Regions from separate parts of the Marinobacter sp. SS13-12 genome, predicted to be linked through region 3. Evidence: predicted binding sites of a transcription regulator. Region 3 holds the regulator's gene; each other region holds the start of a gene.
The links. The regulator sigma-54, encoded in region 3, starts transcription at its own class of promoters, with help from an activator protein. The targets are predictions, from matches to a motif close to ANTGGCATNNANNTTGCTNT.
Positions count from the first base shown of each region.

Region 1: QPL94_RS11910 (PEP-CTERM sorting domain-containing protein) is a predicted target of sigma-54. The motif match lies at 1,133-1,152, and genes of this name have one in related genera.
Region 2: QPL94_RS18340 (PEP-CTERM sorting domain-containing protein) is a predicted target of sigma-54. The motif match lies at 826-845, and genes of this name have one in related genera.

Region 1 covers NZ_JASSUA010000001.1:2,602,051-2,604,319, reverse strand. Annotated here, with positions in the region: gene QPL94_RS11910 (PEP-CTERM sorting domain-containing protein) at 305-1,012, opposite strand; gene QPL94_RS11905 (polysaccharide deacetylase family protein) at 1,494-2,269, shown strand, end outside.
Region 2 covers NZ_JASSUA010000004.1:46,456-48,724, forward strand. Annotated here, with positions in the region: gene QPL94_RS18325 (tRNA-binding protein) at 1-225, opposite strand, end outside; gene QPL94_RS18330 (thioredoxin domain-containing protein) at 261-383, opposite strand; gene QPL94_RS18335 (TIGR02647 family protein) at 484-720, shown strand; gene QPL94_RS18340 (PEP-CTERM sorting domain-containing protein) at 1,013-1,483, shown strand; gene aupA (alkane uptake protein AupA) at 1,825-2,269, shown strand, end outside.
Region 3 covers NZ_JASSUA010000001.1:2,036,541-2,038,809, forward strand. Annotated here, with positions in the region: gene hpf (ribosome hibernation promoting factor) at 1-199, opposite strand, end outside; gene QPL94_RS09400 (RNA polymerase factor sigma-54) at 228-1,757, opposite strand; gene lptB (LPS export ABC transporter ATP-binding protein) at 1,877-2,269, opposite strand, start outside.

The sequences.
Region 1 (2,269 bases), 570 kb from region 3:
GCTCTCAATCCCTGTGAACCTTTGTGGATGACATCTCTGCCGGTACTGGCAGAATCGTTGCGGTGTAAGACTATACATACAGAAACCAGTCAGCACCATTTGCGAAGTCAATAGAGGCCCCGAGAAGGGTTTCTCTATCGCTAAGCACTATTCAAAACTCTTGAAAAATCTGGGATGCCAGCTAATAGAATGGATACATCACGCCGCAGGAACGATATTCAGGGTCTGAGAGCTGTTGGTACCCTGCTCGTAACAATATATCGCATCTGGACTGGAAGGGTTTCGGGTGGGGTGGATCTATTTTTTACTTCACTACTGTTAACAGCTTTCGATTCCGAGCAAAGATAACAGCTCCCAAACCCACTGCAAGTAAGGCTAATGGGGCCGGTTCTGGCACACCAACAGCGAAAGACAGACGATCATATTCCATTGCATTTATAGTCGCACCGCCACCAACTACAAGCGACTTCATACCGGGTATAGCTAAATTCAAACTGAAAACTTGCCCCAAAGTGTCACCCATCGTGCTGCTCACTCCCCATTCAATGCGATCGCCATTGACATCAAACGCATACCAAATATTGGGCAGACCATAACCACCCATGAAAGGATACCCCCAGTTCTGATATAGCAGCGAAACCCACCTCACTGGCTGATGGAAGGTCATTCCAAACCCTATCGCACATTCAAAATCAGTTTCGCATTCATCCAAAATGCCAATGCCAGCCCCAAAATTACCGAAGACAAGTTCGCCCGTAGGCGCTCTATATTCCGGCCGAGAGCGGGTCGCGTAGATAGGCCCTGGTTCACGGTAGTTGGCGACCAAACTTTGTAAAGACACATATGAAGACACGCTTGAGAGATCTGTTCCCTCAGCAAAGTCATCAGGCTCAATAGTGATTATGGATGCCTCGGTAATTGATGGAGTCAACAGCGACATTGCCGCTAATAGAATACTTGCAGCTACCCCAGTCCCAAAGCCCAACCTAAGCTTTTCATGCGTAACACTCATTAATCCGTTTCCTTATTAGCCCTGAACACTCTCAGTTCGCTCTATTTTAGAGACGATGAGTTAACGAGCATGTACACATCCACAGGCCCGTAAAAAGTGAAACACCATCTCGATATTATTTAAGCAAATACTAAGCCAGCCTCTTAAAATCAGAAACTTGGATAATTTTCAGCAAAAGGTCTGTAAAAAGAGTCGACGGATTCTAACCAGTCCGAGGCTGAACTCTAATCCCCCATCTGTAACGGGCTCAAAAGTAAACTCAGGCCATCTGCAGGACTGCAATACTGTAAGCCGAATAGGAATAACGAAAGACTGGAGAGACTCGTGGTGAGCAGATAACAAAAACCCCAGCGCAAGATGGAACCGCGCCCAGTCCTTTTGGATGACATCTCTGCACACTACTGGCAGAATCACTGTGCCAGCAAACTGTACATGGACGATTGCGCCAAAACCACAGGCTTGGCCGACGGAGGCAAAAGGCGTGGCTACCATACGATCCTTATTAAAATTCTGGGCGCTCAGCGCTTTTGCCGTTTTCGGGTGGCTACGCCTGAAACTTGCCCGCAGCCCGACCCTGATCATTCTGACCTATCACCGGGTGCTGCCGGATAACTCCGGCGAACGGGAGCAGGAACAACCCGGTATGATTATTTCACCCGGAAACCTCCAGCGGCACATAAAGTTCGCCCGATCACTGGGCGCCGTCCCTGTCCATCTTGATGAATGGCTGCGCAAGAAAGACACTGGTGAGACCCTGCCAGCACTTTCAGTAGCCTTTACCTTTGATGACGGCTGGAGGGACAACTACCTGTATGGTTATCCTGTGCTCCGCCAGGAGCAAGTGCCTGCGACCATCTTCCTTGTTACCGGCATGGTCGACACCGGCGATACCTTCTGGCCTGAAACGGTCATTAGGCTGCTCCGTACTCCCGGTATCAATCTAAACGATCAATCACTCGAGTGGCTTCAGCCTTACCTCGGTGATCTTGGCAACTACTCCACGCCACTCTCACTCCTGGAAGCCGATGAAATAGTTAATCGCCTCAAAGATCTGGATGACGCCACGATTATCCAGCACCTGAAGGAGGCCACGTCCCGGCTCACCGCTGAAATCAACGGTGGTGATCAGGCACCAGTGATACTGCAGTCTCAGGATCTGAAGGAAATGTCCGGGGAGAATCTGGTCAAATATGGTGCCCACACCAGAAACCACTTCCGGCTCAACCGCCTTAACAGTAGAGAGGCGCTTGAGGAGCA
Region 2 (2,269 bases), on a different contig from region 3:
AATCTGTTTGGGCGGAAAGTTGGTCACAGCGAGTACCTGCTTACTCAGCAACTTTTCAGGATCGTAGAGATTCGTGATCTGGGCACTGGATTTGCGAATGCCTACCTCCGGGCCGAAATCGACTTTCAGCTTGTACGCTGGCTTGCGAGCTTCCGGGAACTCGCTCACTTCAATGATAGTGCCGATTCGCAGCTCTACGTTCTCAAAGTCTTCCCAACTGATCATGCCTGGGGTTTCCTCGGGCCGGTTAAGTAATGTGGTTATTGTCGGTGGTCTGCCAGCAGGGTTCCGACGGTGAACGCAATGCCCAGCTCCTTCATCAGGACCCAGGGCCGCAACGACCATGACGAATAATTCTTTTTGGCAATATGAAGGGTGTACATCCGTGTCTTCATCCTGCGGTGGAGTGTCTGTTGTTGCTGAATACTTTGGCTTCGTATACAACTAATGTAAGTCCGTTAAAAATAACACAAGGAAAGCATTATGCCCTTCTCTTCCCACCACATTGATGAACTCAACCTGCTTGCCATGTTTGACCTGTCTTCCGCGCAGGAAGGCATCAAGGTTCACCAGCACTCGGCTGCACCGGAGATGGTTGCGGCCGCTGAACGTCTTCATTCCAAGGGACTGATCACGCAGAAGGATGGCGGGTACCTGACGAGCCTGGGGAGTGAGACGGCGGAGCATGCGCAAAGGGTTCTGTCTGTACTGAGCAGTTAACGCTCTTTGAGGATGGACTGGCTTGACGTCGATTTAATTTACACCAGTGAAAAACTGGCCGCCAGGCGCCTCACCCATATGGCTGTTTAGAAGACGGTTTTCGGTAATGGCATTGTTCATGCTTCTTGTCGTCCGCAGAAGTAAGGAATATTAACCGGGAGCTAGGATGATGAACACGAAAGCAAAGCTTTGGTCGCTGATGACAGCCACGCTGGCGTCAGGGCTTATGATGTCAGGCACAGTTACGGCTGCGCCGATTATTTGCACCGACCCAACTATTAATCACATGTCAATGGATGACTCGCAGGCGTCTGCTTGTCTGGATTCCGGTCTGGGTAACATCCAGGGAGACAATGCTGTTCAGGACGATTTCCTGAATGGTGTTGGATCTGACTACCAGTTTATCGAGAAATCCGAAGGTGCCTCTAACCCGACGCCCATGTACGGCCTCACATACAGCGATGCGGGCGATGGAACAGGGACCTGGGCATTCGACAGCAGTGTTTGGGACATTTATGACACCATCGCCATTGGCTTCAAGTTTGGTGGTCAGAATCAGCCAGACACCTGGTTCGTCTATGAACTGGTATCGGATATTTCCTCAGGCGACTGGGTCTACAATGCCGGCGGCGGGCAAGGGCTTTCGCACGTGAACCTGTATGGCAAGGATTCCGTTCAGGTCCCTGAGCCCGGCACACTTGCACTGTTCGGCCTGGGCATTGTTGGCCTCACCCTGGCTCGCCGGAAAACCCGCGCAAGCTAACTTGTCAGCTTTTTATACAGCCAGCACAAGTACCTCAAGGCTCCCCGGCGGGGGAGCCTTTTTTATTCCCCCCAGAAAACCTGCAACAGTTCACAACTCCCCGTAACAGAAAAAAACACTTTCCGGCCTGATAAGACTCTGTATTTCGGTCATTTTTAAATCATCTTTCACTGGCAAGTGGTCATTGCGACATCAAAAGCTGTCAAGAAAGCCAACGTCCCGATAAGACAAGAACACTACACTGCTTTTCGAACAAACGTACCAACAATGGTTGTCAGCCCTGTCACCTCTCCGGTGCACGGCGAAGATCAATAACAAGACCAACGAATGGAGTGTGTTTCATGGTCCCGACCTCCCGCTTTTCTGTGCGCGCTTTGACGCTCGCCGTTGCAGCCGCCTCTGCCGGCTTATCATTCAGCGCCTCTGCCAGTATGGGCAACCTGGGCACTAGCTATGGCGTTATGCCCGTGGATGTTGCAACCGCTCAGTCACTGTCCATGTTCAACGATCAGGTATCGGCTACTTATTACAACCCGTCTTACCTGACTAGCGACGAGCGCGGTGAGCTCACTGGTGGCATTCTTCATGCGGAGCAGGAGTTGCGCTCCAGCCGGTCTGATGCAGACGGCGACATCGTCTCGAACTCACCGAGCCAACATGTGCTGATCGGGATGAAAACCAACCTTGCCTCGCTGACCCGTTTCAAGCACCCGATTTACCTGGGTTTTATTGCCGGTGTTGAGAAATATGGCAAAGAGATGCTGGCCTTCTCTTCCGAAACCTCTG
Region 3 (2,269 bases):
TTTCGGCCTTTGCGTGAATCTCACCACCTATCACGTGTAGCGTAGCTTCCGCCATCTGGCGCACTTTTTCCACCTCAAGGGTGACCTGGCAATTGCTGATGTGGTCAAAGTGACGCTCAAGCTTGTCAAACTTGCCTGTTACGTAATCTTTCAGTGCGGGAGTCAATTCTACGTGATGGCCTGAAATATTGAGTTGCATAGGCTTCTCCTGTTATCGGATTTTACTACTACACCAGTCGCTTTCTTTCGTTGGACGGAGGAATGTGCATTGCCTCACGGTACTTGGCCACGGTTCGTCTCGCTACCTTGATACCCTGTTCTCCTAGCATGGCTGCAATTTTACTGTCGCTCAATGGCTTTTTCGGGGTTTCCGTTGCAATCAGCTTCTTGATCATGGCCCGGATTGCCGTAGAGGAACATTCTCCGCCCTCGTCAGTGCTGACATGGCTGGAGAAAAAATACTTGAGTTCAAATATGCCACGCGGCGTGTGCATGTATTTCTGGGTGGTCACCCTGGAAATGGTCGACTCATGCATTTCCACCGCCTGGGCAATGTCCGACAGGATCAGTGGCTTCATGTATTCCTCGCCATGGTCCAGGAATCCCTGCTGGTGCTCGACAATTCGCGTGGCTACCTTGAGCAGAGTCTCGTTACGGCTTTGCAGGCTCTTGATAAACCATTTCGCTTCCTGCAGTTGGTCTCGCAGGTAAGTGTTGTCGGCACTGCTGTCCGCACGCTTTATAAGTGAAGCATAGCTGGCATTGACACGAATGCGCGGTGCAATTTCCGGATTCAGCTCTACCCGCCAGCGTTCGTTGTGCTTGCGCACGATCACGTCCGGGATGACGTAGTCCGGTTCGGCCTGGTCGAGGGTATCGCCCGGGCGCGGATTCAGCCCGGTAATGAGGGCCAGAACGTCCCGCAACTGATCTTCCTTCAGGCGGCTGCGGCGCAGCAGTTGTGCGTAATCACGATTGCCCAGAAGATTAATGTAGTGGGTGATCACCAGCCGTGCCTGGGCGAGCCACGGGGTATCCGGTGGCAGCTGGTTCAGCTGGATCAGCAGACATTCCTGAAGATTCCGGGCGAAGACACCAGGCGGATCAAAATGCTGCAACCGGTGAAGTACGGCTTCCACCTCGTCCATTTCAAGCGGGTCTTCATCAGACTCTTCCATCATCCCGGAATGGATCTCTTCCAGGGGAGAGGTGAGGTACCCGTGATTATCAACCGCATCCATCAGCGCGTGGGCGATGGCCTGGTCCCGTTCGCTCAGGGGCGTCAGGTTCAGTTGCCACTCCAGGTGATCGTGCAGGGTTTCCGTAGGCGAGTTGCGAGTTTCAAAATCGTTGTCGTTTTCATCGTCGTTACGGGCCGATGACGCGGGTGCCGACTGGTAGATGTCGTCCCAGGCGGTGTCGACCGGAAGGTCATCGGGAATGGTGTCGGGGCTGTCGGTCTCTGACGACCAGTCAGGCCCGTTTTCGGATTCATCCCAGTCTGAAGACGATTCGGAGGCGGTGTTTGACTCTTCTGTCGATGAGGCTTCGGCAGCGGTGTCGTTCTCGTTTTCCGTGGATTCCGGATTCTGGTTATCGTCGTCTTCCGAGGTTTCCAGCATGGGGTTGGATTCCAGCGCCTGCTGGATTTCCTGCTGGAGGTCGAGGGTGGAGAGCTGCAGTAGCCTGATAGCCTGTTGCAGCTGGGGCGTCATGGTCAGGCTTTGACCCAGCTTTAACTGTAATGAGGCTTTCATAACCATAGTTCAGGATCCGTCACTCGGTCGCTCTCGGCCTTTCCGGGGAGTTGAGGTTGCATAAAAACTCTTTGTATGCTGGCAACTTGCCGTGCCAAGCAAGTTCTTTGCCGAGTGTACTACAGGCGAAATTCATTGCCTAGATACACTTCCTTGACCTGCTGGTTGGCAAGAATAGCTTCCGAGTTGCCGGATGCGATGATATGGCCTCCGCTGACTATATAGGCGTTCTCACAGATGTCGAGTGTTTCCCTCACATTGTGGTCGGTGATCAGCACTCCAATGCCCTTGTCCCGCAGGTGGCGGATAATGTGCTTGATGTCGCTCACCGAGATCGGGTCCACCCCCGCAAAGGGTTCATCCAGAAGAATAAATGCCGGCTCCATCGCCAGGGCCCGGGCGATTTCGACTCTCCGGCGCTCGCCACCCGACAGCGCCATACCGGGGCTGTCGCGGATATGGGTGATATGAAACTCTTCCAGCAGCTCTTCCAGCTTGGCATCCCGTTGGCT